2 linked regions of the Proteiniborus sp. DW1 genome follow. The protein of the gene in region 2 interacts with the protein of the main gene of each other region in a pairwise test. Links are inferred from orthologs where the notes say so. Each region holds a gene or a part of one and is shown on either strand. Other genes may lie near its edges.

Evidence for each region.
Region 1: the proteins of DW1_RS02295 (region 2) and lpdA interact in binary tests that used the Escherichia coli proteins (3 or more experiments, as listed by UniProt). The link is inferred for Proteiniborus sp. DW1 from one-to-one orthologs.

What each region holds. Positions count from the first base shown.
Region 1 is NZ_FMDO01000044.1:156,824-172,878, forward strand. The notes cover bases 7,246-10,060. They hold lpdA (dihydrolipoyl dehydrogenase), read right to left. Parts: upstream 9,439-10,060; coding sequence 8,053-9,438; downstream 7,246-8,052. Other genes in these bases: DW1_RS11915 (helix-turn-helix domain-containing protein), read left to right, coding at 7,246-7,856; DW1_RS11925 (dihydrolipoamide acetyltransferase family protein), read right to left, coding at 9,452-10,060. Also shown: DW1_RS11885 (ATP-binding cassette domain-containing protein), read right to left, coding at 1-701; DW1_RS11890 (ABC transporter permease), read right to left, coding at 704-1,915; DW1_RS11895 (ABC transporter ATP-binding protein), read right to left, coding at 1,899-2,822; DW1_RS11900 (hypothetical protein), read right to left, coding at 2,832-4,193; DW1_RS11905 (hypothetical protein), read right to left, coding at 4,305-4,508; DW1_RS11910 (radical SAM/SPASM domain-containing protein), read right to left, coding at 4,671-5,990; DW1_RS15945 (hypothetical protein), read right to left, coding at 6,150-6,278; more of DW1_RS11915, read left to right, coding at 6,564-7,245; more of DW1_RS11925, read right to left, coding at 10,061-10,765; DW1_RS11930 (alpha-ketoacid dehydrogenase subunit beta), read right to left, coding at 10,779-11,756; pdhA (pyruvate dehydrogenase (acetyl-transferring) E1 component subunit alpha), read right to left, coding at 11,756-12,841; DW1_RS11940 (response regulator), read right to left, coding at 13,157-13,849; DW1_RS11945 (ATP-binding protein), read right to left, coding at 13,851-15,425; DW1_RS11950 (FMN-binding protein), read right to left, coding at 15,450-15,800; DW1_RS11955 (polyprenyl synthetase family protein), read right to left, coding at 15,957-16,055. UniProt on the Escherichia coli protein: Lipoamide dehydrogenase is a component of the glycine cleavage system as well as of the alpha-ketoacid dehydrogenase complexes.
Region 2 is NZ_FMDO01000007.1:203,251-220,334, reverse strand. The notes cover bases 7,763-11,606. They hold DW1_RS02295 (UvrD-helicase domain-containing protein), read right to left. Parts: upstream 11,269-11,606; coding sequence 7,963-11,268; downstream 7,763-7,962. Other genes in these bases: DW1_RS02290 (dipeptidase), read right to left, coding at 11,484-11,606; ligA (NAD-dependent DNA ligase LigA), read right to left, coding at 7,763-7,947. In the rest of the region: DW1_RS02325 (peptide ABC transporter substrate-binding protein), read right to left, coding at 1-1,274; DW1_RS02320 (ABC transporter ATP-binding protein), read right to left, coding at 1,411-2,373; DW1_RS02315 (ABC transporter ATP-binding protein), read right to left, coding at 2,379-3,404; DW1_RS02310 (ABC transporter permease), read right to left, coding at 3,417-4,340; DW1_RS02305 (ABC transporter permease), read right to left, coding at 4,355-5,275; more of ligA, read right to left, coding at 5,956-7,762; more of DW1_RS02290, read right to left, coding at 11,607-12,422; DW1_RS02285 (hypothetical protein), read right to left, coding at 12,490-12,783; DW1_RS02280 (solute carrier family 23 protein), read left to right, coding at 13,169-14,593; DW1_RS02275 (amidase domain-containing protein), read right to left, coding at 14,644-15,648; DW1_RS02270 (hypothetical protein), read right to left, coding at 15,899-16,558; DW1_RS02265 (dihydrofolate reductase), read right to left, coding at 16,697-17,084. UniProt on the Escherichia coli protein: A helicase with DNA-dependent ATPase activity. Unwinds DNA duplexes with 3'-5' polarity. Translocates on single-stranded DNA with 3'-5' polarity. Initiates unwinding more efficiently from a nicked substrate than double-stranded DNA.

The sequences.
Region 1 (16,055 bases), on a different replicon or contig from region 2:
TGCTTATAAGTATCAAAAACTAAATTTTGCTTTTCAACAGTTCTAGAAAAAAAACCATTTATTTTAATAGACCTTAAATTGCCTAATAAATTATATAATTTTCCAAAAAAATCAGATTGTTTATTTTTAACTTTTAGCGACTGATCATATAACTTATTCTTAAAGCCATAATAAATTATGCTATAACATCCTACAAGAATCATGAACAGAATAGACAGAGCTCTAGATTGCCTAAAAACAATAACGAAGACAGTAAAAATAATAGCTATGTTTACTAAAAGATCTCTAAATAATGTTATACAAAAAATCACTATTATATTACAATCATTATTTATCATTTGATTGAGTGATGATGGATTCACATTGCAAACTTCCCTATATGAAGCATTATATATTTTTTCAATACTTGAAATATTCGCTATGTAACCCGATTCACTTTGTATTCTAATATATTGTAAATTAGTAATATAAGATAATATAAATTGAATAAGTATTAAAATTACAAAACTCCCAACTAACTGTTGCAAGCTAACCATTGTATTCTTTCCAGTAATCATGTCAACAATCTGACCAGTTATCAAAGGTACAAAAACACCTATTAAACTAATCAATAAGGACAAAATTATATAAAATATATAGCTATATCTATGTTTATTTATATATTTGAAACCAAATTTAAGAATATCACTTATATTTTTCATCTCTACTCCTTATAATTAACCCATAATAAATTTACAGAGTACAAAATAAAGTTGCTTAAAATAAAAATACTCAATGCCCAAATCCATGAAAAACTCAAAGCCCCTGATAATAATTTGTTTATATCTATAAATTGTAAGAGATTAATAGCCGATTTTTTAGGCTCTGTGGGTGTTAAAAGAGATACTGATAGCATGACTATTCCAACCATGGATATTAGTATAGATATTTGCTGATTCTTTGATGCATAAGATACAAAGGTCGCTAATGAAAATGTTAAAAACATAAACAAAATGAATATAAGACTACTATACAAAGCTAGCTTTCCTATACTTATTACTATATCATAAGCTTGTAAAAATTCATTAGCATTTTCAAAGCTACCAAAGGCATATAATGCTTGACTATTTATTGTGGCAAAACTATCTATTCCCGACCCATATTTACAAAAGCCAATTATACACAAAATTATTATTGGGATTAATACTGAAAATAACGATAGAACAAATCTAGTAATAAATCTTATATTGAAGATTTTTGTTTTACTGTAGGGAAGTGTGAAAATTAACCTTACAGTTTCATTATCAAAGTCTTTTGACCATATATCAAAGTTAAAGAGTATAATTAGTACTATAGCAAGTAAACTCATGTAGCTACTGCCATTGAGTGAATCAATTAATAAGTACATTGCTGTTGGCTTTAAAGGATTAATCTCCGCCTCTATACCCACCTCATTATATTTCTCTGACAACATCCTTCTTTTATTCCATTCTCTTTCTACATCTCTATATAAACGAGTAATACCTGTTTCAATATTCATCTCATTTACTTCAATTAAACTTTCGTCTATTCTCTGTTCAACTTTAATAATTTTTTCTTTGTTTTCTTCAGGATCTTTCCATAAAAGACTAAGCGTTGTTAGGTTTTTTAAGTGGCTTTTCCATGTTTGATCCATGAGCTCTGCTTCTGGAGTACTAGGATGTCCGGGAAGTTCATCTATTAATCGCTCAAGTCGCCTTGTATAACGAGCTGACCATACTTTTGCATTATTAACTTCTTCATATAGCTTCTGTAGACGCTGTTGTGAATACCTCTCGTATTGCCTTTCATAATTTACTTGAAATATTAAAACTGTTATAACACAAGATATAATTAAAATTAAAATGTTTTTTTTAGAATAAAACATTTTAATTTCATTCTTAAATAGCCCCTTCATATTTATCACCGTACACTTTTTTATAATAACTTTCTAGGTCATTATGTTCTTTTCTTATATCAAGAACATATATATTCTCTTTGGATAAAGCCATCAATAACTTTCCTAGAGCCTTTTCTTCCTTACACGTGAAATAAATCCAAGTATCATCATCCTGCTCTGGCAGCAAATTGACTTCAGAAATATTTTGAATATGCTTTCTAGCTTCTTCACGCTCATGAACTAATATGCCATATGCAGCTTCTGATAGCAAATCTTCTGGCAATGGTCCATCATAAAGCTTATTCCCTTTATTAATGAAAATCACTCTGTCAACTATCTTCTCAACTTCACCTAGTTGATGTGAAGAAAATAAAATAGAAGAACCTTCTTGACGTATAAATTCCATTTGCTGACGCAGTTTGAAAACAGCCTGTGGATCTAAACCGTTTGTTGGCTCATCTAGTATTACTAATTTAGGCCTGTGCATAATTGTTAAAGCTAACATAAGTCTCATCTTCATTCCCATGGAATATTTGCCAGTAGCTTTTTTGATTTCTATTCCTAAACCGCTGAATTCTACCATCTCTTTCACTCTATTTTTATCTATTCCACGCCAATTAGCCATCATCTTCAAATGGTCTAAACCTGAAAGCTCTGGATATAGTGTAGGATGTTCTATACTGACACCCATATGAGCCAAAGCCTTTTGTCTCTCTTTTACAATAGAATGACCGTTAACTTCTATATTTCCATTATTTGTATGATATAAGCCACAAATGCATTTTAGTGTAGTGGATTTACCACTACCATTAGGACCTAAAAAACCTACTATCTCTTGCTCCTTAACTACAAAGCTCAAATCTGGAATAATGCAAGCCTTCCCAATATTTTTCCTTAAGTGCTCGACCTTCAATATATCTTTCATTGTTTCCTCCTAGCCTACATAATCTCTTTTTTCATTTATGACATAAAATACAATATGCATAATAATAATTGATATTATAAGTACAGCTGCTGATTTAAACCATGTATATGTAGCTGATCCTGTTGCAACATCCCAAGATGAATTAATGGAAAGTGGGTTGAAATACATCTTATTTGCTAACCTCTGTGAGACTAAATAGAAAACCGAAACTATAGTCAGTACAAAAGATGAACGCATGACACTAGTAAAGCTAAGTCCTATACCTACTCCTAATATGGTGAAGAAAATGACCTTTAATAAACTAATAATTAAAGAAATTAGCATGACCTTCCATAAAGGATAGATTGTAAGTATAGTTGCCGGATAATACCCTCCTTCAAACCATGGTCTCGTTCCATAAAATTTACCTAATCCATAATAGGAATATTCCTGAACATGTGTATATCCTGTAAATGAAGTAAATCCCTGTTCATAGACAAATATAGGATTTTGTAGCCCATTGAATCCATACTTAAAGCCAAAATAAAGTATAGGCAATATAAGTGTAATAACCAGAATACTCATTACAGATATAAGACCTAATTTGTAATAATAGCTTATTATATAGCTTCTTTTTTCAGGCAACATCTCAATAAGCTTGTTACTTCTATTTTTACGTTCTTCTAAAATAACAGCACCTGTAAAAATGATTACAAGTACAGCAAGTAATTGGTATGAATACTCTTCCAAGCCTACTTTATTGATATAAAATGTCCAAGGGGAAGCTGTTCCTGAATACAGTTGTTTTTCCCCTGATTTTGCTAATTCAAATCTTGCCTTTAGCGTTTGTTTAAGTCCATTATATACATACTCACAGGTTTCTTCACTCCAAGCATTATCTATACCTTTCATTCTAGCAATATCCCTTATAAGATGAAGCTGACTTGAATCAAAAGGACAATTAATGTCTAAGTTTAGAAGTTCTATTTCTTCCTTAAATACATCATGTGATAATGCCCTTCCATTATCAGGATTAGCTACAGTGTCCATATATGTCATAGTCATCTCAATATCACAGTACAGTTCATCCTTCCATGTGTCAGACGAAGTACTATTTTCTAATTTTTCAGCCATAACCTTATATTTTTCTAGCTTCCATTCTAAGTGTAAGATATAGTTATCCCATATCGGTTTCTCAGTCTCAGTTAGTTGTAAAAGCTCCATACCTGCTTTTTCCATTCTTATAAGCTCTTCTTGTTCGAGGGCAAGTAATTCATAGCGAATAGCAAGGTTATGCTTTGAGTTATGGGCAATTTTTTCTAAGCGAATAATAGTGTAGATATTTAGTATGATAAGTATAATAGCAAATGCTAAAGTAATTTTACTTTTCATAATAGATTTTATTGAGTATCTTATGGCAATTCCTCCCTTTCGCTTTTTTGTAGTGATGATGCTATCTCATATTTATTCTAGATCTTAGTCAAATACTATTCTTGTTTTGCTTTATGCTTTTGGATTTATTCCTTCTGGAGAATACTTAACTCCAGTAGGTGTAACACATACTTCAAAAGTGCCACAGTAACCCCCACAATCACGTGTACAATTATTATTACATGGGCTGCTATATGTAACAGTCCCAGAATTGTTTCCACATGAACAGGTATCTAATGGAGAAATCAATTCCAACGGATTTACTATAAAATTCATAACAAAACCTCACTTTCTATCAATTATAACACAAGCTAATATCATCATCTAAGTTTAAGTTTGTTACTACTTACCATTTTGTAATCTTGAAACAATTATTTGTTTTTATTACTCTGGTCAATTGAGAATAGCATCATCATAACTACCATAATAGCACTTATCTTAATTACTTGACGTAATAAGCTGATAGCTTTTTAGTATTGAACTAGTAATATTCTTCATTTGTAGCTCACAGTTCTTTACTTTATCACGACTTCTTCTTAATGGACAGCCTCCACCCATACAAATAGGTAAAATATTGCAGTTAGAACATTGCTCTGATAATGTAGGATCAAATAACATATAATCATAATATCTTTCTGGTAGATTAAGTACGGTGTTATTACCCACTTGACCAATACAAGCATTAATGTCTCCAATTTCTTCCCAGCATTTATATACGCTTCCATCGGGACCTATTACCCCAGTATTTACCCTATCGCATACACATATTGCATTAACTCTTTTCGGATAGAATAGAGTATTGCTAATCTGAAACCCCTCATCTCTACATAGGTCTACAAAATCATTTTTAACCTTACTATATTCCTCAAGTGTCAATGTATATAAATGCTCCACATCTGCTGGATCATAAACAGCTGCGATATCAAGTGCAATAAACTTAGATAAGGGGCTATTGGATATATATTTTAACAGTCCAAATGCTTCATCTTTATTATTTCTATCAGTATTGATCCTTACATTTATACGAGGTAATTCTTCCTTTTTTTCTTTGTATATATCAACTAGTGCATATAAATTATCTATAATTTTACTAAATGTTTTTCCACCATCTTTTAGATACCTCCGCTTATCGTGAGTTTCTTCTGTTCCATCTAATGTTATCTGTATGGTTTTTACCTTGTTTTTAACAAGCATCAAAAAATTCTTACGCGTTAATAAATACCCATTTGTTATAATACCTGCATCATAATTTACTCCATGTTCATTACATATCTCAATTATTTGCTCACTCATTCGGTCTATTCGCTTACTTTCTAGAAGCGGCTCACCACCATACCATGTAATACTTAATGTATGAATGCTATTTATCTTTGATTTAATAAAGCTAATAATTTTATTTTCTACATCATCTGTCATAACTTTATTTTCTAATACATCTTTTTCATAGCAATAAGGACATCTAAAGTTACAATCTGCCGTTGGAGCAATAGTCAATTGTAATATTTCTGTTGAAAACCTAGCTCTATACATATCATGCCTAATTGATGCCAACTCATCAAAATCATCTTGAATCAAAAATCCTCCATAAAACAAATCTTGCTTAAGTTTTTCATCACATTCGTTATTTGGATTCTCAAGGATTTTTAGGATAGTATCATATTTGGGATATGATACCTCTGCTAGAGCAGATGTTCGAGAATTATATGCCAATACGTTATTTCCGTTTTCAATGAATATATTATATTTTGAACTTTTCACTAAATCACCTCCGGATAATAAAGCACTCTTCATAACCACGTTAAACACTATTACTCACTTTAATAGTAAATAGAATACTTTTATTACTTAGTTAAGAAAATAAATTGCTAATTCTCAATACAAATAATCATTATATGCATTCCATAGCTTCATAAATAGTTATTTATTCTTTAAGCACCAACACTCGACTTTGTTCTTTCCACCAAGAATTGGTGGTTTTTCATTATCACTTGCTGATGCAACAGCAGATACTATACAAAGCTTAAAAATCATTATCATAAGTACCAAAACAATTTAAAATGTCTTAGTGGTTTCTTCATGATATCCCCTCCTTATTAAACATAATTCACCTTTGTCTTTGTGTTTTTTGTAACACTACAACAAAACACAGTCACGCCTGTTCAATATTATTTACTGTCAGTATATATGTTTTTTTTATCAATGTCAATTATAAAAGCTCGACAATATCTTACATCAGTAGTTTTATGATGTTGTTAAAAATATGTTGTTGCTTATATAAAAATAATCTGATATAGTGAGGTAAATTATATTTACTTATGGCGGTGATTAAAAATGACTAAACTAACCTTAGGACAAAAAATAAGAAAGGCACGGTTAGAAAAAAATCTTTCACAAAGTGAACTGGTAGGAAATTTTATTACAAGAAATATGTTAAGCAAGATAGAAAATGATTCTGCTAATCCTTCACTAAAAACTATTGAATACCTTGCAGAGAAGCTTGAGAAGCCAATATCATATTTTCTTGATAATTCAATTGTAATTGAAAACGGAAAAAAGAGTAGTATTGAACTGGCATTTGAACATTCAACATATTTGTTTAAGAATAAGGAATATGATGACTGCATTACTTATATAAAAAAAATATTAGAAGAGTATGATTGCTCAACTGACATAATAAATTATCCTAGAATCCTAAGCATTCTAGGAAGATGTTATGTTTACACTAACAAATCAGAGGATGCACAAAAAGCTTTTGAAGAATGCATTAAACTTCTAGATTTGAATAAAGATTATTATTATCTAATAGTTTCATATCTTAATCTAGGCTATATTTATTTTAATAATAATGAGTTCAAAGATGCAGAAAAATCTTCTAGAAAAGCTATTGAACTACTAAGCAATTCTCATATAGATAATGAGTTAATAGAAATTAAATTGTATTATGTCTTAGGATATTCTCTATTCGAGCAGCAAAAGTACATTGAAGCAATACCTCCTCTTTTATACTCTTTAGATATTTCTAAGGAATACAATTGCTTCTATAATGCAGGCAATATTCATATGCTTTTAGGCTTAGTATATGAACAAAATGGTGATATTAAAAAAGCAATATACCACACACAAAAGTCCATCGTTTTCTATGATTTCACAGAAAAATACGACCTCAAGGCTGCAAGCCAAAAAAACTTAGGTAATTATTATATTACAGAAGGTAATTATTCTGATGCCAAATTATATTTAATCGAAAGCATGAAATATTACGAGAAAACTAACAATCAATTAAAGGTTAATACAATAAAATCTGATATTATAGAAGTCTTAACTAAAGAGGAAAAATATATAGATACAATTAATCTCTCAAAAGAAGTAGATATTAACATTATCAAGGATACTGATAGAGCTTCTATATACAAAAACTTAGGTAAATGCTACATTTTTTTAAATGAATATAGTAAGGCAGAAAACTATCTTAATAAAGCTATAGAAATACTAGAAAAAAGCGAAAAGCTGAATACTCTTTACGATGCATATACTTTTTTAGCTGAGTTACATTCTTTGACTGATGATTATAAAAAAGCCTATGAATTTTCTAATAAATCAAAAGAAATACTAATAAAAATATAAGGCATAGTTAAACATTGCAAAATCATTTCTTAGAACCTTAGTTTTACTCAGTTTAATGAAATGAGAAACGAGGTTACTTGCTTTATCCTAAAGCAATAACCCCGTTTCTTCGCTTTCCCCTTAAAGCAAAAAAATAAGCTGGCATACTATTTTATCCTTGCCAGCTTTGTTTTTTATATAGAGAGTTACAGATTTTTTATTGTTTCAATGTATGAATCGGATTACCTAATGCCAAATGAGCTGCTTCCATAACAGTTTCAGAAAGAGTTGGATGAGGATGAATGCCTCTTGCTAGGTCTTCAAGTGTTCCCTCTAGTTCCATAGTCATGACTCCTTCTGCTATCATGTCTGTAGCAGTAGATGCCATCATATGAACTCCTAGGATTTCTCCAAATTCTTTATTAGCAACTATCTTAACAAAACCATCTCTATCTCCTTCAGCTAAGGCCTTTCCATTTGCACTTAGCGGGAATGTACCTACTATGATATCATATCCCTTTTCCCTTGCCTCGTCTTCTGTAAGACCTACAGTTGCTATTTCTGGGAAGCTATAGATACATGAAGGTATTCTGTCATAGCTCATTTTACTATCCACACCCATTATATTTTCAACTGCTATAATTCCCTCAGCTGAAGCAACATGAGCTAATAGATGTTTACCATTTACGTCTCCTATCGCATATACTCCTTCTATATTAGTTCTCATTCTTTCATCAGTGATTATACCTTTTCTATCAGTTTCTAAGTTTAGGTTCTCAAGACCTTTCAAGTTTGGGGTTCTTCCTAGGCTAACGAGTATCTTATCTCCTTCAAAGGTTTTTTCTTCCCCATTAACTTCTACTGTTACCTTGTTGCCTTCGAACTTCTTATGTTTTACTCCATAAATTATCTTTACACCTTTTTTAGTTAGAATCTTAGCCATAGCTTCACTTAAATCCTTGTCTATTCCTGATAATATTCTAGGGGATCTTTGAAGTATGGTAACTTTGCTGCCAAGTGCATTATAAAGTGTTGCGAACTCAATACTAATAGTTCCTGCTCCTAATACTATCAAGTGTTCAGGAAGCTCCTTTGGATCAAGAACCTCTGTGCTAGTAACTGCATAGCCTTGTTCAAAGGACTCTTTAATTCCTTCAATATCTGGAATCATAGGAGATGAGCCTGTTGCAATAATTAAGTTCTTAGTATTTAATATCTCGTCATTTACTTTTACAGTATTCTTGTCTACTACCTCTCCAAAGCCCTTATAGATATCTACACCATTTTTCTCTAGCAGAAGTTTAACTCCTCCTGTAAGTCTTTTAACCGCTTGATTTTTTCTCTTAACCATTGCATCTAGGTTAATAGATACTCCGTCTTTGTCTTTAATGTCAACGCCATATTTATTTGCATTCATTACATATTCGTATACCTTGGCACTTTTCAGAAGTGTTTTAGTTGGTATACATCCTACATTTAGACAAACTCCTCCTAATTCTCCAGCTTCGACTACCGCTGTCTTTGCTCCCATTTGTGCTGCTTTTATGGCAGCTACATAACCTCCTGGACCTGCTCCAATAACTAAAATGTCGTACTGTTTCATCCTTTTTCCTCCCTTAGCTTAGTAACAGCAACATGGGGTTACTCAAAAGCTCCTTAAGTCTTAGTAAAAATCTTCCTGCATCTCCTCCGTCAATAATCCTATGGTCAATACTTAGCGATATAGGCATCATGTGCCTAATGACTATTTCATCATTTATCACTACAGGCTTTTTGTCTATTTTACCTATGCCTAGTATCGCTACCTCAGGATGTCTGATTACAGGAACTCCATAGGATGAGCCTAATGCACCATAGTTAGTTATTGTAAATGTTCCTCCGTATAGGTCATCTATGCCTATAGTCTTGTTTCTAGCCCTTTCCACAATACCTTCAAGTTCCTTAGCAATCTCTAAAATTCCCTTATTATTTGCTTCCTTCAAAACTGGAACCATTAACCCCTCTGGTGTATCTGTTGCTATACCAATATTATAGTATTTTTTATAAATAATTTCATCCTTTATATCATCAAAACTTGAATTAAATACAGGGAATTCCTTTAATGCAATAGTTAAAGCTTTTATAATAAATGGCATATAGGTTAGGCTAATGCCTCTATCTCTAGCCATTTCTTTCTGTTCTTTTCTAAGCTTCACTAATTCAGTTACATCAAAATCATCCATAACTGAAGTATGAGGAATTACAGATTTAGACAGTACCATATTATCTGATATGGTCTTCCTTATCCTAGAAATAGCCACTCTTTCAACTTCACCGTAAACCTTTATTTCTTCTCGTTTAATCTCAGGTCTTAGGAAAGTACCTCCTACAGGCTGGACAAATACGCTCGTTTCTTCAACTTCCTTCGCTTCTTCTACTTTCTTATTCATTTCTTTATATGCATATATGTCTTCTTTCATTACTCTACCAGCTGGTCCTGTGCCTTTTACTAAGTTTATATCTATCCCTAAATCCTTAGCTAGCTTTCTAGCTACAGGAGTTGCCAGTGATTTAGTTCTGGTTTTCTTCTCATCCTGTTTTCCTTCGTCACTGCTATCTATAACTTCTGAGGATACTTCTATATGTCCAACTACTCCAGCACCCTTTTCATCCTCACTTAAAGGCTCCTGCTTTAATTCGACTTTATTGTCTCCACTTCCATCATCTATTATAACTACTGTATTTCCTACATGGATTGTATCGCCAACTTCTCCAAATAGCTTGTATATCTTTCCACTTACAGGTGAGGGTATCTCTGCATTTACTTTGTCTGTTTCTACAAGGAAGAGAGACTCCCCTTCTTTAATTCTATCTCCTTCTTTAACAAACCATTTTAATAGTACACCTTCGTGTATTCCTTCTCCTATATCTGCAAATTTAAATTCAAACATTCTATCACCTCCGTTAAAACTCTACTAGTTCTTTTATCTTCTTAGCAATCTGTCTAGGTTTTATTATAAAGTGGTGTTCTCCTCTTGGTAGTGGAACAGTTATATCAAATCCAGTGAGCCTTGTTGGAGGTGCTTCAAGATATAAAAATGCCTTCTCATTTACTATTGATATAAGCTCCGCTCCCGCACCAAAGGATTTTACTGCCTCGTGTATAACTAGAAATCTTCCTGTTTTCTTCACAGATTCTATTATTGTATCTTTATCTATTGGAGATATAGTTCTTAAGTCTATTAACTCAACGCTTATTCCCTCTTTCTCTACTTTCTCTATTGCTTTTTGTGTCTCTCTAACTAATGCTCCCCATGCTACTACAGTTATGTCTTCACCACTTTTCACTACCTTAGCCTTGCCTATGGGTACTGTATAGTCTTCTTCTGGCACCTCCTGCTTGAATGCTCTATATATTCTCTTTGGCTCTAAGAATATTACTGGGTCTGGGTCTCTAATTGCTGATAAAAGTAAGCCCTTTGTATCATATGGTGTAGAAGGTATCACTACCTTAAGTCCTGGTATATGAGCAAATATAGCTTCAGGGCTTTCAGAGTGATGTTCTAGGGCCCTTATTCCACCGCCATAAGGCATTCTTATTACCATAGGAAGACTATACTTACCTCTACTTCTATTTCTCATTCTTGCAGCATGTGCAATTATTTGATTCAGTGCTGGTAACACAAAGCCATCAAACTGTATTTCAACTACTGGTTTCATACCATTTATAGCCATGCCTATTGCAGTCCCTACTATAGCCGCTTCCGATAAAGGTGTATCAAAACATCTATCTACTCCATATTTTTGTTGTAATCCTACTGTGGCTCTAAAAACTCCACCTTCATAGCCTACGTCTTCACCATAAACTATAACAGAGCTGTCTCTTTCCATTTCACTATCTAAAGCGTGTGTCAATGCGCCTATATTATTTAATAAAGCCATTACATTCCCTCCTCTTGAAGAAATTTCTTATATTCCTCGTATTGCTCTACTAGATTTGGAGTCATTTCAGCATAAGTGTACTTAAATATATCTTCTAGTGGAACAAGTCCTGATTCTTCAACTTTCTTGAAGGTTTCCCCAACATAGTTTTCGTATTCCTCATATTGCTTTTTATCTTCTTCTTCACTCCAAATACCTTTATCTATTAAATACTTCTTAAATCTCTCAATTGGATCTCTCTTTTCCCATTCTTTAACCTCACTATCATCACGATATATTGTAGGATCATCTGATGTAGTATGAGGCCCTAGTCTATAGGTTACTGCCTCTATAAGTGTAGGTCCTTCTCCATTTCTTGCTCTCTCTACAGCTTCCTTAGTTGCAGCATACATTGCTAATACATCGTTACCATCTACTTGAATTCCAGGTATTCCATAAGCAATGGCTTTTTGTGCCAAGGTTTTAGATTTTGTCTGTATGCCTCTAGGTACAGATATAGCCCATTGGTTATTTTGGATTAAGAATATAACTGGTGCATTAAATACTGCTGCAAAGTTAACTGCTTCATGGAATTCTCCTTGAGAAGTTCCTCCATCTCCAACATATACAATTGCTACATCTTTTTCTCCCTTTATCTTAGAAGCCATTGCAATACCAGTGGCATGATTAAGCTGTGATGCTATAGGAACTGATACAGGAAGCATCTTTATATCATCAGGAAACTTACTTCCCATTTCATTTCCATACCAATATAAGAATATTTGCTCAAGTGGTACACCCTTATATAACCATGCTCCTAATTCCCTAAAGGCTGGAACTAGCCAATCGTTTTCCTTAGTGGCTGCTATTGAACCCACTTGTGCTGCTTCTTGACCTCTATTAGGTGCATAGGTTAACATTCTGCCTTGACGCTGATATTGAAGTGCTTTTATATCTGCTACCTTTGTAAGAAGCATTGTTTTATACATCCTCAACAGATTATCATTCTCAATTAAGGGGTGTAAATTATCATTTATTATTTTCCCATCCTTATCTAGTATGCTAAGCATTTCTTCTTTTAATGGATTAAATCTATCTGTAAGCATTTAACCAGTCCTCCTCACTTTTAAGATATATAGTCTAATTTCTATATTATGAAAACAAAATAGTTTTATTGTCTATTTTTATAATACCCCCTTTTTTAAAAGTAAAACTATGTTTTATGACCTAACCCGATTTTCTGAATGCCTTTTTCAGAAAATTGCTGGTAGGTCAAGCGCAATGAGCACCAAATTCATGCGAGCGACAGCAAGCAGATAAATTTGTGTTGCGAAACTGCGATGTATAGATTCTTCACTAGCGTTAAAAATGACAAAAAAAGAACAGATCAGTTAATCTGCTCCCTATAGGATTTACCATTTTTATTCTTCTTTTAATCTATATTTATTCTGAGGTCTTCCCACTTTTCCGTATTCAAGTTCAAGGACAATCTTCTGCTCTTTTTCAAGCAAGTCTAAGTATCTTCTTGCTGTTATCCTAGAGACTCCAATACTCTTTGACACCTGCTGTGCTGTAAATGTTTGTCCTTTCATATTCTCAATGTAATTTATGACTTTCTCATAGGTATATTGACTAAAACCCTTTACATCTCCAATTTCTTCTAGAAGGTTGGTATTTGCTTTCTTTTCATTTAATACATACTTATCAATTATTTCTTGATCTATAGCTTCATTGGATGATAGGTTCTTTTTTCTATTTCTGTACTGAAGCATTGCTTCTTTGAACCTTTCAAAGACAAATGGCTTCACTATATAATCAACAGCACCATATCTAAAGGCTTCCTCGACAGATTCCATATTTCTGTCTGCTGTTATTAGAATCACATCAATTTTTAAATCCTTTTTCCTTGTCCACTTTAAAAGTTCTAGCCCTCTTCCCTGTGGAAAAAATATATCTAATAATATTAGATCAGGCTTATCTTGTAAAATAACTTCCTTTGCCTTATCTATTGACCCAACACTAGCACATAGTTTGTAGCCTTCTATTTTTTTTAAAAACTTCTCATTGATTTCTCTAACCATTGGGTCATCTTCAACTATAAGAACCTTTATCATATTAATTCCCCCTTCCCATGGGAATAGTTATTTCCCAACAAGTACCACTATCTGATTTGAGTTCTATTGCTCCTTCTGCAGCATCTACTATTTTTTTCACAATATTTAAGCCAAATCCTCTATATCCAGATTTAGTAGTATATCCTCTTAAAAATATTTTATCTCTAATATCTTCACTTATACCCATTCCATTATCCTTTACTATGATTTTAAGTTCATTCGCATCTGAATTAATCTTAATATATAGTTTCCCATCTTTTACCTTAACCAATTCATCTATAGCATTATCGATTAAATTTCCTAATATTGAACAGACATCGTCTGCACTAATTTCTTTAGGTAATGCTGTTACATTTGAATTAGGATCTATTTTCATTTCGATTTTAGCCTCAGCAGCCTTATTATACTTCGATAAAAGTATACCTGCCATATGAACATCTTTTATCTTATAGGTTAATGTTCCTAATATTTCATGTCTCCGTTCAGATAAGTCAGATATATATTTCACTGCCTTATCATACTCTTCAAGCTGAATAAGCCCAGATATGGTTTGGAGTTTGTTTGAAAATTCGTGGCTTTGGGCTCTTAGGTCATTTGTCAGCTTTCTTATACCTGTAAGCTCTTCAGCCATTCTCTTAACCTCTGACAAGTCCTGAAAACTAGATACGACTCCTATAATTTCATTTTTATGATTTTTCATTATTGTATGGCTACAGAGAAGTATTTTTTGAGGTGCAAGTCTAACTTCTTCATTGTAGATAGACTCTTTGCTTTCAAGTACATCCATTATTTCTTTAGTATAGGCTAAATTAAAGTTAGAAATGTTCTTACCTACATCACTATCCTTAAAACCTAAAACATCTTTTGCATTCTTATTTAAAAGTATAATATTACCTTTTTCATCTACTGCCATTATTCCGTTTTTCAAGCTTTGGAGTATGTTATCTCTCTGTCCTAGTAGGAGAGCGATTTCCTTTGGTTCAAGTCCAAATATGGATTTTTTGATATTATAAGACAATGCTGCAGCACCAATAATACCTACTATTATGCCTATTGCAATTGTCAACTGGAAGTTAAATATATACGGCCTTACTTCTTCATAAACAGTATTGTTTAATAAACCTACTAGTACTGCCCCTACCTGCTCTCCTTCATAATAAACTGGAACAAAGGCTCTTATGGCTGATATTAATACATTTTTGTCGGCAGATACGTATGATTCCCCATACTTCAGTACCCTTTCCTCTCCACCACTAATGTATTTCTTCCCTAAATCATACTCTATTGGATAGGAATATTTAATACCATCCATATCCATGACTATTATATAATTAAACCTTGTATCATGCTTGAAGCTTTCAATTTTGTCTTGAATAACTCTATAATCCTTAGTTGTAGCTAGTGTTTCTTTTATGACATCCATAGAAGCTATAGTCACTGCTAAATCCATTGCATTGTTTCCCATCTGATGCTCTATTGTATTTTCAACTTGTCTAAAAGTAAGTATTCCAATTCCACCTATTACAGTGACAAGCATAAGAGTCATAAATATAGTTATTTTATACTGGAGCTTCACATAAATACACTCCCTTTGTCCTAGTTATTGATTAATTAATGCCTTACTCAGTCCGTCTTTAATAGCATCAATAAGCCCAATACTTGTATATGATGCTCCTGCAACCACTTCTACATCAGGTTTATTAGATTTAATTACCCTATTAGGAATATCTTTGTAAACAATCTCTGCAAACTCCGGCATTTCATATTCTTCAATAACCTGGATACTCAATATATTATATTCATCAGTTATTATTTTAACCTTTATTGGACCATGATGTCCTTCTCCAACTCCTATATATTCTCCTGGAACATATAGGTTTTGTTTTGATGTACATGCTTCTAGCCCAAAAGCTAACACAACAATTAATAAAATCAATAAAGTTCTTTTCATAGAATCTTCCCCTTTATAATTAGAGGTTAAAAATATTAAAAAAATTTTGGTCTTATTGTAAATTTCATTATAATAATTATAACATCTATGGGCTTTTTTGTCACATAAAAAAGACCTATAATATGTATGGACACATATTATGGTCTTTAAAGTTTCTTAATATTCCCTATTTAACAACTTTGACACAGAAGCTTTAATTATTCTTTTGGCCTCACAATCTGGCAGCTTTTCAATTCTATTAATTGCTTTTTCAGT
Region 2 (17,084 bases):
CACATTTGTTGCATTGCTTGCATTGTTCTGCTCCACCATGTAGATTCTCCACCAATGAAGGATACATTCTTTACAAATTCTTCTTTTGTAATTCCTAATTCTTTTAGTCCTGTTTCAAAATACTCTTTAGCTTTTGCTGCATCATATTCATCATATAGATTCCCACGGTTCTCAGCAAAATCTTTGCCATCTTTTCCTGCTAATAGTGGTGGTGTTAATCCTCCTGCTACTATAGAACCATCTGCTAATACATTGTCAACATATGCTTTTCTATTAGATGCATAAGCAAATGCTTTTCTAATATTTATGTTACTGAAATATTCATCTTCCATGTTAAATTGTAAATACCAAGTTGTTGCATCAGCTGCTGTACCAAATTCAGGTGTATCTTTGTATTTCTCAATAAACTCTGATGGAACTGCAGTTACATCAAGCTCACCAGTATCGTAAAGGTTAATTCTAGTATTATTATCAGTAATCATATCTCCTTCTATTCTTTCAAGCTTAACTATGTCTGCATCCCAGTAATTTGGATTTTTAGCTAGGTTTAATTTTTGCTCTTTGTCCCATGTTTCAATCATAAATGGTCCACTATAAACCATTTTATCTGGTGAGGAAGCAAATTCTTCACCTAAATTTTCAACTGCTGCTTTTTGAGCAGGCATATAGCTTATAAATGATGTTAGGCTTAAGAAAAATGGAGTTGGTCTTACTAACTCAACTTCTAATGTTTTTTCATCTAATGCTTTGATACCTACTTGATTTCTGTCTGTTATTTCTCCCTTATTATATGCTTCTGCACCTTTTATGTGGTAGAATTGGTATGCATATTCTGCTGCTGTTTCTGGTTCTATTGCCCTAAACCATGCATATTCGAAATCATATGCAGTTATTGGTGTCCCATCTGACCACTGAGCATCTCTTAGTTCAAATGTATAAGTCAATCCATCTTCACTAATTCTCCAGTCCTCTGCTAATCCTGAACCTTTTGTGATGCTTCCATCTGGCTGTTGTCTCACTAATCCTTCATAAATAGCATTAATAATCCAGAAAGAAACTTGGTCTGTTGATGTTTGTGGGTCTAGATCTGGTGGCTCTGAACCCCAGTTAACTCTCAACACTTGTTCTGCTGCCAGTTTTTCTTCCCCTTGAGAAGGATTACCAGCATTGTTATCATTTGTATCTTTGTCTGTGCTATTGCCACAAGCAGTTAAGCCTATAGTTAGCACCATAAAAATAGCTAATACCAAAGCTACCCATTTGATTCTTCTCATGTTTTTCTCCTCCCTTTATCTCAAAGTTATTCTGTATATAATGAAATTGATTCCTTCAAATCTTCAGGAATATACTAGTTACTTTAACTTCCTTGAATATGAAGAAAATCAATGTTCACCCTATGTCATGAAAAATCTATTTTATCATATGACATGCAACAAAGTGTCCTGGATATATCTCTTTTAACTCAGGAGTCTCTTTTCTACAAATATCTTGAGCCATTCTACATCTACCTTGAAATTTACATCCTGGTGATGGGTTTATAGGACTTGGTACGTCTCCCTCAAGCATAATTCTCTTTCTATCCTTCTCAATCTCAGGGTCAGGAATTGGTACTGCTGATAGTAATGCCTGAGTATAGGGGTGAAGAGGTCTTTCATAAAGCTCATTGCTATCTGCAAGCTCTACAATTGTTCCCAAATACATAACTGCTATTCTATTTGAAATATGTTTAACCATACTCAAATCATGAGCAATAAATAAATAGGTAAGTCCAAACTCAGTTTGTAAGTCTTCTAATAGGTTAACTACTTGTGCTTGAATAGACACATCAAGAGCAGAAATAGGCTCATCACAAACGATAAACTTTGGTTCTACAGCAAGTGCCCTCGCAATACCTATACGCTGTCTTTGTCCACCGCTAAATTCATGAGGATATCTACTTGCATGTTCTCTTCGAAGTCCAACTAGCTCTAGCAAATTATATATTCTTTTTTGCCTATCCTGTCCCTTATGAAGACCATGAATATCTATACCTTCTCCTATAATGTCCGTAACTGTCATTCTAGGATTAAGGGAAGCATATGGATCCTGAAATATCATCTGAGCAGATCTAGTGAACTGCTTCTTTTCTGATTTACTAAGTCTACCCACATCCATTCCATCAAAAATAATTTCTCCGTCTGTAATATCGTAAAGGCCAACTATAGTTCTACCAGCAGTAGATTTTCCACACCCAGATTCTCCAACTAAGCCTAAGGTTTCTCCTTCTTTTATACTGAAGCTTATTCCATCTACAGCTTTAAGAGTTAGTCCTCTACCAACGTTAAAATATTTTTTCAGGTTTCTAACTTCTATTAAATTTTTTCTTTCATCCATATTAGCTACCTCCCTTCTCCAGTAATAGGATTTATAACCTTAGGTGCATCTTGGTGTTGTAACCAACAATTCACATAATGAGTGTCAGTTAAGTTAGTCTTTTCTGGATGTTGATGCTTACATATTTTCATAGCATGTTCGCATCTTGCAGCAAAAGGACACCCCTTAGGTGGTGCAAATAAGTCTGGAGGAGTCCCCTCTATAGGTACTAGCCTCTCTTTCTCACCTGTGTCTAACCTTGGTACTGATTTTAAAAGCCCCCATGTATATGGATGCTGAGGATTGTGGAATATTTCATGTGCTGTACCACTTTCGATTATAACACCTGCATACATAACTGCAATTCTATCTGCTACCTTAGCAACAACCCCAAGGTCATGAGTTATCAAAATAATCGATGTATTAAGCTTTCTTTGTAAGTCCTGCATTAATTCCATGATTTGAGCCTGAATAGTAACATCTAGTGCTGTTGTAGGCTCATCAGCTATTAATAACTTTGGATTACATGCTAAAGCTATGGCAATCATAGCTCTTTGTCTCATACCACCACTGAATTCGTGGGGATACTGTTCAACACGTTTTTCAGGTGTTGGCATACCAACTAGCCTTAGCATCTCTATTGCTCTTTCTTTTGCTTCTGATTTAGTGAATTTTTGATGCTTCATAAGTCCTTCCATTATTTGCTTACCAACTCTCATAGTTGGGTTTAAAGAAGTCATAGGGTCTTGGAAAATCATACTTATATCCTTACCACGTACTGCTTCCATTTGCTTGTCTGTAAGTTTAGCCAGATCTTTTCCCTCAAAGAAGATATTACCTTTTTTAATTCTTCCAGGGGGCATAGGAATAAGCTGCATTATAGTCTGCGCCGTAACTGATTTACCACAACCTGATTCTCCTACTATAGCTAAAGTTTCACCCTTATTGACGTGAAAGGATGCTCCTCTCACTGCCTGTACTTCACCAGCATAAGTGTCAAAGGATACAGTCAAATCCTTAACTTCTAATAAAACATTATTTTTATTAGCCAAGTTTTTCCCCCCCTACTTTCTAAGTCTTGGGTCTAATGAATCTCTCAGACCGTCACCTAAAATATTAAATGCAAGCATAGTTATACAAATAAGAAGTGCTGGGAAGAACATTTGATATGGCTTTATCAAAAGCATTAATGTTCCTTCATTAGCTAAACTACCCCAGCTTGCTAAAGGTGGCTGAATACCAAGTCCTATATAGCTTAAGAAAGCCTCAGTAAATATAGCACTAGGAACTTGGAATGTAAGGTTAATGATGATTGGTCCCATTGCATTTGGAATTAAGTGCTTAGCAATGATTCTTGATGTATCAGCTCCTAGCGTCTTAGCAGCTAATACATATTCCATTTGCTTTAATTGTAACACCTGACCTCTAACTAGTCGTGCCATTCCCCCCCAGCCAGAGATAGATATGGCAATAATTATTGTTTTTAATCCTGTGCCCATTACCACCATTAGCAGAATTACCCATAATAGTTCTGGAATGGAATATATAATCTCAACAAAACGCATCATTATAATATCTACATATCCACCTAGATAACCAGCAATACCACCATAGATAATACCTATAGTTACGTTAATAATTGCTGATACTAGACCTATAAATAGTGAAATCTTTGCACCAGCCCAGCATCTAACAAATATATCTCTTCCTAAAGCATCAGTTCCAAACCAATGTTCTGCACTTGGTTCTTTATTAATTACAGTATAATCTTGGCCATCATAAGTGTGTGGACTTATCATAGGTCCTACAAATGCCATAATAACTACTAAAGAAAGTACTATTAATGCAACTATTGCTAGCTTATTTTCTTTTAATCTTCTCCAAGCATCTGCCCAATAAGTTAAGCTTGGTCTAATTACAGCATCTGCACTTTCCAAGTCCTTTCCCACTATTTCAAACATGTCTTTTTCAATACTAATTTGTGCCATTTCTTTCCCCCCTTTTAATCATCTAATCTTATTCTTGGGTCTACTAGTCCATATACGATATCTATTAAATACATCATAACAACAAGGATAACAGCATAGAATATTGTTGTTCCCATTATCAATGTATAATCATTTTGCTGAATACTTTGAACATAATATTTACCCATACCAGGTACAGCAAATATTGACTCAACTACGAAAGAGCCAACTACAACCCCAGCAATACTAACACCTATTATTGTAACCACTGGAAGTATGGCATTTCTAATTGTATGCTTCCAAGTAACAGCACCTCTAGAAAGTCCTTTTGCTTTAGCAGTTCTAATATAGTCCTGACTTAAAACATCTAACATACTAGTTCTCATCATTCTAGCAATATATGCAATCATAGTAAATCCTAAGGCTGCAACCGGCAATACCATATGTTTCCAAGTGCCCCATCTAGCTACAGGAAACCATTGAAGCTTTGCCCCAAACCAATACTGGAATAGTGCTGCAAACACAAATCCAGGGACTGAAACTCCTACAACTGCAAGTAGAATGACAAAATAGTCAAATATCTTTCCTCTATTTAGTGCTGCTATAATACCAAAACTAATTCCCAAACCTGCTCCTAAAGCTACAGCCATGAGTCCAAGTTTAGCTGAAACAGGGAATGAAGTTCTTAGCATATCATTAACAGTTCTTGTTTTGTACTTCATAGAATCTCCCAAATCACCTTTAAGCAGATTCTTAAGATATGTTCCATATTGAACAATTAGAGGCTTATCTAAGCCATATTTTCTTTTTAAGTTTTCCATGATTTGTGGCTGAATTTTCTTTTCGTTAGTGAATGGATCTCCAGGTATTGCACGCATTAAGAAAAAAGTAACTGTTATAATTACCCAGATAGTTATAAGGGCTATGAGTCCTCGTTTTAAAGTATACCTTAACATGAATACACCTCCAAAATTCTTTTTTGAACATTAAAAAGCATAAAAAACTCTCTCCCCTTTCTAATGAGTTAATTAAAAATAACATGACATTGGAAACTTTCTTTGAAACCTGAAGTAAAAAGTGAACTCTTAGGTAAGACTACGCTAAGACTAAGATAAGTATGATATGAAATGCATCCACCAATTGTCAGAACTTTTAAAACTTTTATTAATGATACATCATATTTATCCACTTTTCAATTAAATCTAGTTAAATAAATTGTTAACAAAATGTAACAATCTCATGGTTATGCCGTTTCATTGCCATGTTTTTTTATAAACAGCAGTTTTTCAAAGGAAGAGCGGTAGGTATTAAATATCTTTTTTGTTATTTTTTGACTATGACTGTTAAAAAAACTTTTGCTAATTATTAAATAAAATTAACATTTAAGCAAATTAGCTATATTTCCCATTCTAGAGTTTTAGAATAAATAGAATTGAAAAAAATCAATACTTAGTATAAGTCCGTCTAAATGACTGAATATGTCAATTTAAAAGAACCGCTTATAACAAAATATTATACTAGTAATAAAAAAATAATTCAACAGCGTTTTCTAAAATAAAACAAGAAAATGCAGGATGTATTGCCACATCTTGCATTTTCTTGTTAATACTATGAATATTTTGTCTTATTATATCAATTATTTTACTATATCTAAAAATTCTTCTCCTGTTATTATCTTTATACCTAGCTCCCTAGCCTTATCAGCCTTGGAGCCAGCATCTTCTCCTACAATTACATAATCAGTCCTTTTACTTACGCTTCCAGAAGTCTTACCACCCATTTTTTTGATTAAAGCTTCTGCCTGACTTCTGCTAAACCCTTCAATAGTACCTGTTATGACCACTGTTTTACCAGTAAAAATGGATTCTTGCTCTATTTCCTCATGCTCATATTTAATATTGATTCCTTCTGATAGCAATTTATTAATACTATCTAGTATTTTTTCATCATGGAAAAATTCGATTATACTGTTAGCTATTATATCCCCAATGTCAGGTACTTTAATGAGTTCTTCATAAGTAGCAACCATTATTTTGTCTAAGGATTTGAATTCATCTGCCAGATCAGTTGCTGTTTTTCTACCTACATTAGGTATTCCCAAGGCATATACGAATGAATCTAGGCTACAATCCTTACTTTTTTCAATAGCATCTAAAAGATTTTGAGCCTTTTTAGGTCCAAATCTTTCTAGGTTTATCAAATCCTCAAACTTTAGCTCATATAGGCCAGGTATATCCTTTAAGTCAATCTCCTCGAAAAGTTGAGAGGCAGTCTTTTCACTAAAGCCTTCTATATTCATAGCATCTCTACTTGCATAATGAACTAATCTTGACACAAGCTGTGGCTTACAGGATAGAGAATTAGGGCAAAACATATGTACTCCATTCTGAACCAACTCACTATTGCATGATGGGCATTTTTCAGGCTTTGCTATTTCAGTTATATCTTCTTGGGCTTCTTCTACAATTCCCATTATCTCTGGTATTACATCATTAGACCTTCTTATCCATACTCTACAGCCTATAGCTACTTTTTTTCTTTGAATATCATCCCAGTTATTAAGTGTCGCTCTCTTTACTGTAACTCCTCCAATATCAATTGGCTCCAAAAGTGCTGTTGGTGTCACTTTTCCAGTTCTTCCAACATTCCACTCTATACCTAACAGCTTTGTAGTCACTTCCTCTGCTTCAAATTTATATGCTATAGCCCACCTTGGAAACTTCTGAGTATACCCTAGAGCATCCCTAGTCCTCATGTCATTTATTTTGATTACTAAACCATCAGTAAGTATATCTAGTCCCTTTCTATCTTCTTTAACTTTTTCAATCTCTTCTATAACTTCTTCTATACTATTAAATAGTCTAAAATACTCATTTACAGGAAAGCGGTTTTCCTTCAAAAATTCTATCATTTCTACATGGGTATTGAAGTTAAGGCTTTCAGTGTAGCCTATATTATAGAAATAAGCTATTAGATTTCTTTCAGCTGTAATCTTTGGATCAAGATTCCTTAAAGCACCAGCAGCAGCATTCCTTGCATTCTTAAGAGGCTCTGCTGCATTCTCGTTATACTTTTCAAGGGCAGAAAGCGGCATTAATCCTTCCCCTTGTACTTCTATAGTCCCCTTATGGTCTATACTAAGTGGTATGGATTTTATTGTTTTAAGCTGAGGTAGTATTGCCTCGCCTGTGATTCCATTTCCTCTAGTAGCTCCTTGGGCCAGCTTGCCGTCCATGTAGGTTAGATTAATAGTTAATCCATCAAATTTTAATTCCATTACATAAGTTGGCTGTGGCAGCTTTTCATCATGAACCAGGTTATACTGCTCTATTAGCTTCCTGACTCTTTGATCCCAGCTTCTAAGTTCTCCAAAGCTTTGCCCCTTATCTAAGCTCCATAAGCTGCCTAAATGTCTATGTTTTTCAAATTTTTCAAGTGGCTCTCCACCTACTCTTTGAGTAGGTGAATCTGGGAGTATTATACCAGTTTCACTTTCAAGACTTAATAGTTCGTCATAAAGCAAATCGTATTCCTTATCACTGACCTTTGGGCTGTCTAGTGTATAATAATAGTAATTAAGCTCGTTTAAAATATCCACTAGCTCTTTTATTCTGTTCTGTTTATCCAAAAAAGTTCACCTTCCTTAACTAATTACCTCTATAGGGGCAAATGAAAGCATAAGCTTTCTAACACCTTGGCTATTAAAAGCTATTGTAATTTCTTTGTCGTTGTCTAATTCTTTGACCTGTACTACTGTCCCTATACCCCAAACCTTATGGTTGACTTTTGAACCCGGCTTTATATCTAGATTAGTATCCTTAGGAGTTTTTCTAGTGTTTTCTATGGTGTATCCAGTAAAATATTTTGGGGACATGCTATTATATGTTTTAGTAGATGATACAGAAAAAACACTAGATGATTTATTCGTCCGACTTTCATTAAGGTCCTCAATTAGTTCATCAGGTATTTCTCTTAAGAATCTAGACATGGAATTAACTCCCGTTTTACCGTAAATCATACGGCTGAATGCTCTTGTCATAAATAGCATTTCCTCTGCTCTTGTAATACCTACATAGCATAGTCTTCTTTCTTCTTCTAAGTCGTCTTCATTGAAATAGGCTCTAGATGTTGGAAAAAGGTTTTCTTCCATTCCTGTCATGAAAACTACTGGAAACTCTAATCCTTTTGCACTGTGAAGAGTCATCATAGTAACAGTGTCTCTATCTGTATCATCTGTTTTGTCTAAATCAGAAAGCAGTGATATATTTGCTAAGAATCCTTCTAAGGTTTTATCTTCACTGGTTTCCTCAAAGCTAACAGCTACAGATAAAAACTCTTTAATATTCTCTATTCTAGATTCTGCTTGAACAGTTTCCTCCTGTTGTATTTCCTCTATATAGCCAATAGAATCTATTACATTTTCTATTAATTCTGTTACTGTGAAAATTTCCTTCATTGCCATAAACTTTCTTATTAATGTAGAAAAGGAATTTAGACTGTCTTTTGCCCTTTGAGTAAGCCCTGGAATTTCATCACATTCAAGCATTGCTCCGAACATACTATCTTCTTTTTCTATGCTGTATTGCTCTAGTCTATCTAATGTTGTCTTTCCTATACCTCTTTTTGGTACATTTATTATTCTCTTAAATGCATAGTTGTCTACTGGGTTCTGAATTAGCCTTAAATATGCTATTATGTCTTTTATTTCTTTTCTGTCGTAGAATTTATGTCCTCCTACTATTTTATAAGGAAGATTAGCTTTTAAAAATGCTTCCTCTATTACACGTGATTGGGCATTAGTTCTATATAAAATAGCAAAATCTGATAGTTTTCTATCTTCTTTTGCAGATAATTCTTTTATTTTATCTACTATAAAATTTGCTTCTTCATGTTCATTAGCACCGCTGAAAACCTTTATTGGACATCCTTCATCATTTGCAGTCCACAGTCTTTTACTTTTTCTGCCCTCGTTATTTTCTATTACTTGATTGGCAGCATTTAGTATTGTCTTCGTAGAACGGTAATTTTGCTCAAGTTTTATGACCTTTGTATTCTTATAATCCTTCTCGAAGTCAAGAATGTTTCGAATATCAGCCCCGCGCCATCCATATATAGAGTTATGAACGACTATCCCTTCGCATAAATATTGTCTAAAGTTAGGCACAGAGATGTCAAATACATATCCATCATATTCTTCAATCGAAACCTCTTCAACAATGTCTTCAACAATTTTACCACCCTCGTAACTGGCTATACTCATAGATGGTCTAATGTGTGAAGCTGGCATATAATAAAAACTTTCTTGCTCAGTTAATTTTGCTCTTCTAACTATTTCTATATCACTATCTAGTTCTTGAATGCTTTTTCCATATTCATTAGCTTCATCATAAAATACTCTTTCTGTTTCAATTCTCCAAGTGTTTCGCTGTCCCTTTCTTACAGGAAATCCTGCCCTAATTGCCTTGCTTTCTAATTCATCACTAGAAGTGTTAAATGCGATCCTATGACTATTCCATCCTTTATCTATACCTGTAACTCTTCCTCCAAAAAAGGTTAAATTTATAAGTCTTCTAATCGCCCCTCCTCTAATTACTCCATTAGCTCTGTGATGTGGGAAATCTTCAAAAATTAAGAGATCATCCATTAATTTAATTGCGTTGCTTTCTGTATCTATCTCATTAAATAACTCATCAATATATTTCTGAGTCAATGTTATTCCCCTACCGACATCATGAAATACAGTAGTAGGGATTCCATACTTAAACGAATATAACTGTTCATAAAAAGTTGACTCTTCTTTACTGCTACATATTTTGAGAATCCATATCTTGTCACCATGCTCTTGGTTTAATCTCACCATTAAACCATTGACGATCTCTCCTTCTCTGCTTCTAACCCCTTGTGTTTGTCCTATTCTATACCCTTTCCCTTTTTTATACATAAGGTAAACGTAATATACTCCTGGTTTTACGTTTAGTTTCCCAAACATAATGTGATTAGGAGTTGTCTTAATAACGTTTCCATTTTGAGTTCTAATTTTTATTATTGGACCTGAGTATTCTTTCTTAATCTTTTTCTCCACTGTCCCTTCCGAAACTCTACCCCAACCAGAAGGAGAGTAGATCTTTTGCCCCTCTGTCAGTTCTTCGATAGGTATGTTACCTTCTGGTGTATTAACCATCATACCTTGAAGAATACATTGATCGTCATCTCCAACCACACAGATATTGTTATATTTCTTTGACAATAGGTTAATAAGTGTATATTGAGCCCTATTTGTATCCTGATACTCATCAACTAGAATATATCTGAACTTATTTTGATAAAACTCCAGTATGTCTGGAAACTGTCTGAATAACTCTATAGTTTTATTGATTAGGTCATCAAAATCTAATGCATTGTTTTCTTTTAATCTTTGCTGATAGAGTCTGTATATTTCTCCTTTTTGTCTTTCTCTATAATCCCCATAATGTTGGTTTATGTAGGTATCTGGCTCTATTAAATTGTCTTTCTGAGAACCTATAAATCCCATAATCGAAGCAGGTTCATAGTGCTTTTCACTTAAATTTAGTTGCTTTATACAATCCTTAATTAAGGTCTTTTGATCTGTTGTATCAAATATGACAAAGCTTTTCCCATATCCTAACTTTTCAATATCTCTTCTAAGTATTCTTACACATATTGAGTGGAATGTCCCAGCCCATATATACTCAGCCTCGTCTCCTATTAGTCTACTAATTCGCTCTTTCATTTCATTAGCTGCTTTATTAGTAAAGGTAAGTGCAAGTATATTGCTTGCTTTTACTCCCTTTTCTTCAATTATGTATGCTATTCTATGAGTAAGTACTCGGGTCTTTCCACTTCCTGCACCAGCAAGAACTAACAGTGGCCCTTCTGTAGTCAATACCGCCTCTCTTTGTTTATCATTAAGTCCATCAAGAAAATTCATCAATAGGTTACTCCTTTCATTTCTTATCCTATAGCGAACAATAAATTTTAATAGAAATATTTGGCGAACATTTGTACGATATTCCTATTATACTATACCCTATTATATAGGAAAGTGTAAAATAATTGAAGGAGGAATATAAAAAAACCCTCTATAAGTTAAATTGATTTATAGAAGGTTTTTTATATTAGTATCCAAATTCTACCTACATTAGTCTACAACACATCCTTAATAACTCTTAAAGCATTCCTATAAAATATCTTATCTATTTCATCCTCTGTGAAATTATTATCCTTTAAGGCATAAGCTAGCTTTTCAATTTCTCCGATATTACTAATCTCTCCATCTGGATGACAACCATCAAAGTCTGAGCCTAATCCTATGACATCTATTCCTCCAACATTTCTGATATGCTTAATGTGCCTAATCATGTCTTTTATTCTAGCTTTTTCACTTTCTCCAAGAAAATCTCTTTCAAAGCAGATTCCCATAACCCCTCCCTTTTCCGAGAGAGCTCTTATCATGTTATCGTCAAGATTTCTAGAATGCTCCTTAATAGCTCTTGCATTAGAATGAGAAGCTATAAATGGTTTTGAACTTAGTCTGGCTACATCATAAAATCCTTGATCAGAAATATGTGAGACATCTATTAACATTCCAAGCCTATTCATCTCATGAACTACTTCTTCTCCAAAGCTAGTTAGTCCCTTATCCTTATGCTCATAATTAGTATTAGGGAACCCTATTTCATTTGGATAGTTCCATGTAAGAGTTATAGCCCTAACTCCTAATCTATAGAAGTTTCTCAGATTATGAAGCTTTCCCTTTATAGCTCCGCCTTCTTCTATAGTAAGCACAGCGGACACTTTGCCTTCTCTGTCATTTTTCATAATTTCACCATAGTTAGTTGCCAGAGAAATATGAGTAGAATTCTTTTCAAGCTCAACATAAAACTTATCTATCATCTCAAGGCAAGTTTCCATTGGATCTTTTCCTGATTTTAAATATACAAACATAGCGAAAAACTGAGCTAATGAGTTCCCTTTTTTCATTTTTCTAATGTCTATACTGAAGTCGTTTTTAAATAGCTCTAGTTTTTCTTTATCCTTCATAAGTCCTAAAATTGTGTCACAATGCATATCAACTGGTCGCATCTTTTTCAGCTCCTTCAAAGTTTGTTATGGTATATTTTTGTATTCTCACTTAGTCAGTAAAATACTGCTATTCACCTTTTTTCTTCTTTCTACTAAGTGAAATGCCTCCAAATCCGCTTATTATTGCTATATAGAAGCCAAAATCATACCACCAGCCAGAATTTACTGTTTCATAAACTCTGACACCAGACTTGAATATACCTACTATTAATGAAATTGGAGCAATCCAACCATGCCATATTCCAGATAAAAATCCTGCTGGTTTGCTTATAGTATAACTTCCATCTCCAGGTATACACCCTGTCAATAAAAATATTCCCAATAAAACAAGTAAAGATAGTAAGAGTATCCTCCTTTTCATCTTATCTCCCCCTTAATAAAATTAGTATATCTGCTTCTCTAAAATAGACTATAATCTATAAGAAAATGTTCCATCATAATTTTTATAATAGCCATTAAAAATCATTTGAAAAAAATGACCTTTTGACAGCTGCTGTTTTATTAGAAATAAGCATCCTCAAATAGCTTAAAATACAAGTTATTAACTTTCTTCATATTAACAGAATAATTCCTTTTTAACAGTCTGCTGTTTAAAATTTATTTCTATTGGATTTTTTTATTGTTTACAATCTTAATTATAACTGTTAAAATGTAAATCGTGTGTTAACGTTTTTCATGTGATAAAAGTTAACTTCGTCTAAAGTAACATAAAATTTAAAAAATTACTCAAAATAATAATGGGAGGAATGAAGATGGGAAATCAAAAAGGAAAATCTGGCTCATTTGTCGAAAGGTATTTCGAACTAACTAAATACGGTACAAATGTAAAAACCGAAATAATCGCAGGTATAACTACTTTTGTTACTATGGCATATGTTCTGTTAGTTATTCCGAATCTACTTAAAGCAGCAGGTATGAATGTACCTGGTTTATTAGGAGACGAAGCTAATGCACTTACAATATTCAATGATCCAATTGTTGGTGCTCTTTTTACTGCTACTTGTTTAATATCAACTTACGGAACTTTACAAATGGGTATATTTGCTAAATTACCATTTGCTACAGCTCCTGGACTAGGATTAACTGCATTTTTTGCTTATACTGTAGTAGTAGACTTAGGTTATACTTGGCAACAAGGTCTTGCTGCTGTTGCTATTTCTGGTATTTTATTCATCATAATAACTGTAACCTCAATAAGAGAGAAGATAATTGATGCCCTACCAATGAATTTAAGAACTGCAATAGGAGCAGGTGTAGGACTATTTATTACATTAGTCGGATTAAAAAGTGGTGGCGTTATCGTTTCAAATCCTGCTAATTTAGTTGGATTTGGTGACTTTACAAGCCCAGCTGTACTGTTAACATTAATAGGTATAGTAATAACAGCTATACTTATGGCTAAAAATGTTACAGGTGCAATGCTTATATCAATAATTCTAACTACTATTATAGGTATCCCAATGGGTATAACTAATATTGAAGGTATCAAATTATTTAGTGCTCCACCATCAATAGCACCAACTTTCTTAAAATGGGACTTTGCAGGATTACTAGGAAATGGTGAGGGTGGATTTATAGGTGCTCTAATCAATATAGGTATGGTTGTTATGACAATAAGCTTCGTTGACCTGTTTGATAACATAGGAACTCTCTTAGGAACTGCCCAAAGGGGAAATATGATTGAGCCAGATGGAAAAGTAAGAAATATGAATAGAGCCTTATTATCTGACTCTATAGCTACAACATTAAGCTCATTCTTAGGAACTACTACAACATCAACTTATGTTGAATCAACAGCAGGAATAGCAGCTGGCGGTAGAACCGGTCTAGCATCAGTAGTTACAGGTATATTATTTGCCGCTTCATTATTCCTTTCAGGAGTAATCGGAGTTGTTCCTACTCAAGCTACAGCACCAGCACTTGTAATAGTAGGTGTACTTATGATTCAATCTGTAGTTGACATAGATTTTTCAGACTTTACAGAAGCGGTTCCAGCTTTCTTCACATTAGCAATAATGCCATTCACATTTAGTATTGCTAATGGAGTTGCAGCAGGAATTATATTCTATCCAATTATGAAACTTGTTACTGGTAGACATAAAGAAGTTAACCCAATAATGTATATACTAGCAATATTATTTATTGTAAGATTTGCATTATTGCCAAATTAATAAACTTAATAATCCGTAGGATTTTATAAGTGCCTACGGATTTTATTATTTTATTGACCCATTTTATAAATTCTTATTCCACCGCTAAACAAACCATAATTTCTTAAGGATGCGCTTACTGTATCTCCTGAATGAGCTGCACATATTAAATCATCCTTGGCATAGTCTATGATTATGAGTGTATGAAAGGGCCTACCATTACTATTAAGTATGGATACTGCATCTCCTCTATTTCCATACTCGAGAACCTTCTTCAATTTAGAGTTGTCACTAAAGTATGACCTATCAAAGCTTTTATAAGAAACTGCCTTCCTCATCCAGTAATGTCCAAAAGCATCTGCCCCTCTCCAGGTTGAAGATATTTTATCTACATCCCATACACGATTTGATCTGCAAAACCAGTTGTTAAAATTAGAGGCATTAGTTCCATTCATTGGCTTCCCTCCGGCATGTAATACCTGGGAAATAAAGTTAGCACAATCTCCCCCCTTTCCTGCATAGTTGGGGTATTTAGCTGTATTATAATTAAAAGCATAGGTTATCGCATATTCAACAGCTTTTTCTGGAGAATAGTTAGAAAGTAAACTTACATTCTTTCTAGTTTTTTTTGAAGAATTGTTTTTAATATTATCAATAAATGAATATCCAGTAATATAAGAATTTATCCTATCAATATATACACTTTTGTCCTTCTCTAAATCTTTATAGTTTCCTTTTAACAGATGTAGATTCATTTTCCAATTTGCAATAGAAGTTTCTCTATTATATTTTTCAGTAATAAGTTTTAAAATATATTCCTCTTCATCTGCCATATTCCTATAACCTTCAATAAATTCTAGATTTACTGTATCTCTATTATCTACCTGAGATTCTATCACTGTGTTATTGATAAACTTTTTACTGAGGATATTTTTATAAAGCTCTTCTAAAGCAAATGAACCTATAATCTTACCTTGTACCATGCGACTAACTTCTTTATAAAGCTCCTCTTTAGTTAGGCTCTCTCTTAATAATGATTTCATTCTTCTTCCAAAAAACAAGAGTTTATTCCACATAATAAAACTCCCTTCATTACTTTTCAATCATTTTATGCCATAGAAGATTATTCTGTTATATTTTCATATAATCTTCACAGTTTCTCCTGTGTTACATAACATGTATATAGTTGTGACTTCATCAGATATCTCTTACAAATAAACCTGCTTTATAAAAGAATATTCTAGATTATTGTATAAAATAAAAATCTAACAGTACACTGTTATGCACTGTTAGATTTTTATTTTATAGAAGATGAGTAAACACTTTTTATGCAGTTTGCTTTCTCTTCTTTGCAAAAGCAAGTATGGCCCCTAGTGCTATAGATAGCATTGCAGCTGCCATTATTCTATATTCTGATGGCAGCCAAAATGTTAAGGTATGTGCTGGTATCCAGAATAGAGGTATTGTTTTTAGTACAACAAATGAAATAAAGCCTCTCCAATCTATTCTTTCAATAACATTATTTAGGGAAATATTACTGCCTTTACTCTCGTATTTCATATCTATATATGTATCTGTAACCCTATGAAAAGCCATCATTACAGGTCCAAAAGTCATGTTAGTTGCTGCACTTGTAAAAAAAGCCGATATAAGTCTAGAATTACTTTTTGGAAGCAGTCCACTAGCCATTATAGCTTGAACTCCATTTTGGAATATAGCAAAAAATAATGTAATTCCCATACCTAAAAAACCCCAAATAACTGCCCTATACACTATTCCACAAGGCATTTTCCAATCGCTTGTGGTTATTCTTATGGCTAATAGCTCTCCCATAGTTGCTAATACAAAAAATTTAATAAATCCCCCAATATAGGCATGCTCTGTAGTAAACCTAATAAACTCGTCTCCTGTCAGCGGAGACAGCATAATAAAAATAAATAATATTAGTGCTAAAGCCCATAAAATATCTCCTTTTTTCAATTCCATTCCCCCTCAATAAATGATGTAGTACATACATATTATACCATAATAAAGAAATGACTCATACTTTATTAAATAAAAGTCATTCCTTTTAAGTCAAGAAGATGCCAGATTATATACAAATTCACTTTATGTACAATTCTGCTATTTTACTCTAACATAGTCTACATACTGGTACAACATATCGCCTTCACTAAAAATCTCAGATTCATTTATAATTTGCCAATTTTTATCTAAATCTAGATTAGGGATTAGGGTATCTGCAGGAAAGGTTTTAAACACTTTAGTTATGTAAGCCCTATTACAATAATCTATAAGCTGTCTCGCAATATTTCCTCCACCAATTACAAATACTTCCATTTCTTTATCTGCGGAGGATTTTAACTTTCTTAATAGTGGAGGAAGTTCGTCTAGTGAATTAATGACTATAGAGCCTTCAGCCCTGTAGTCTTTATCTCTTGTGAGAACTATATTTATTCTATTAGGTAAAGCTGTCTGCCCTGGCAATGCTTCAAAAGTCCTCCTCCCCATA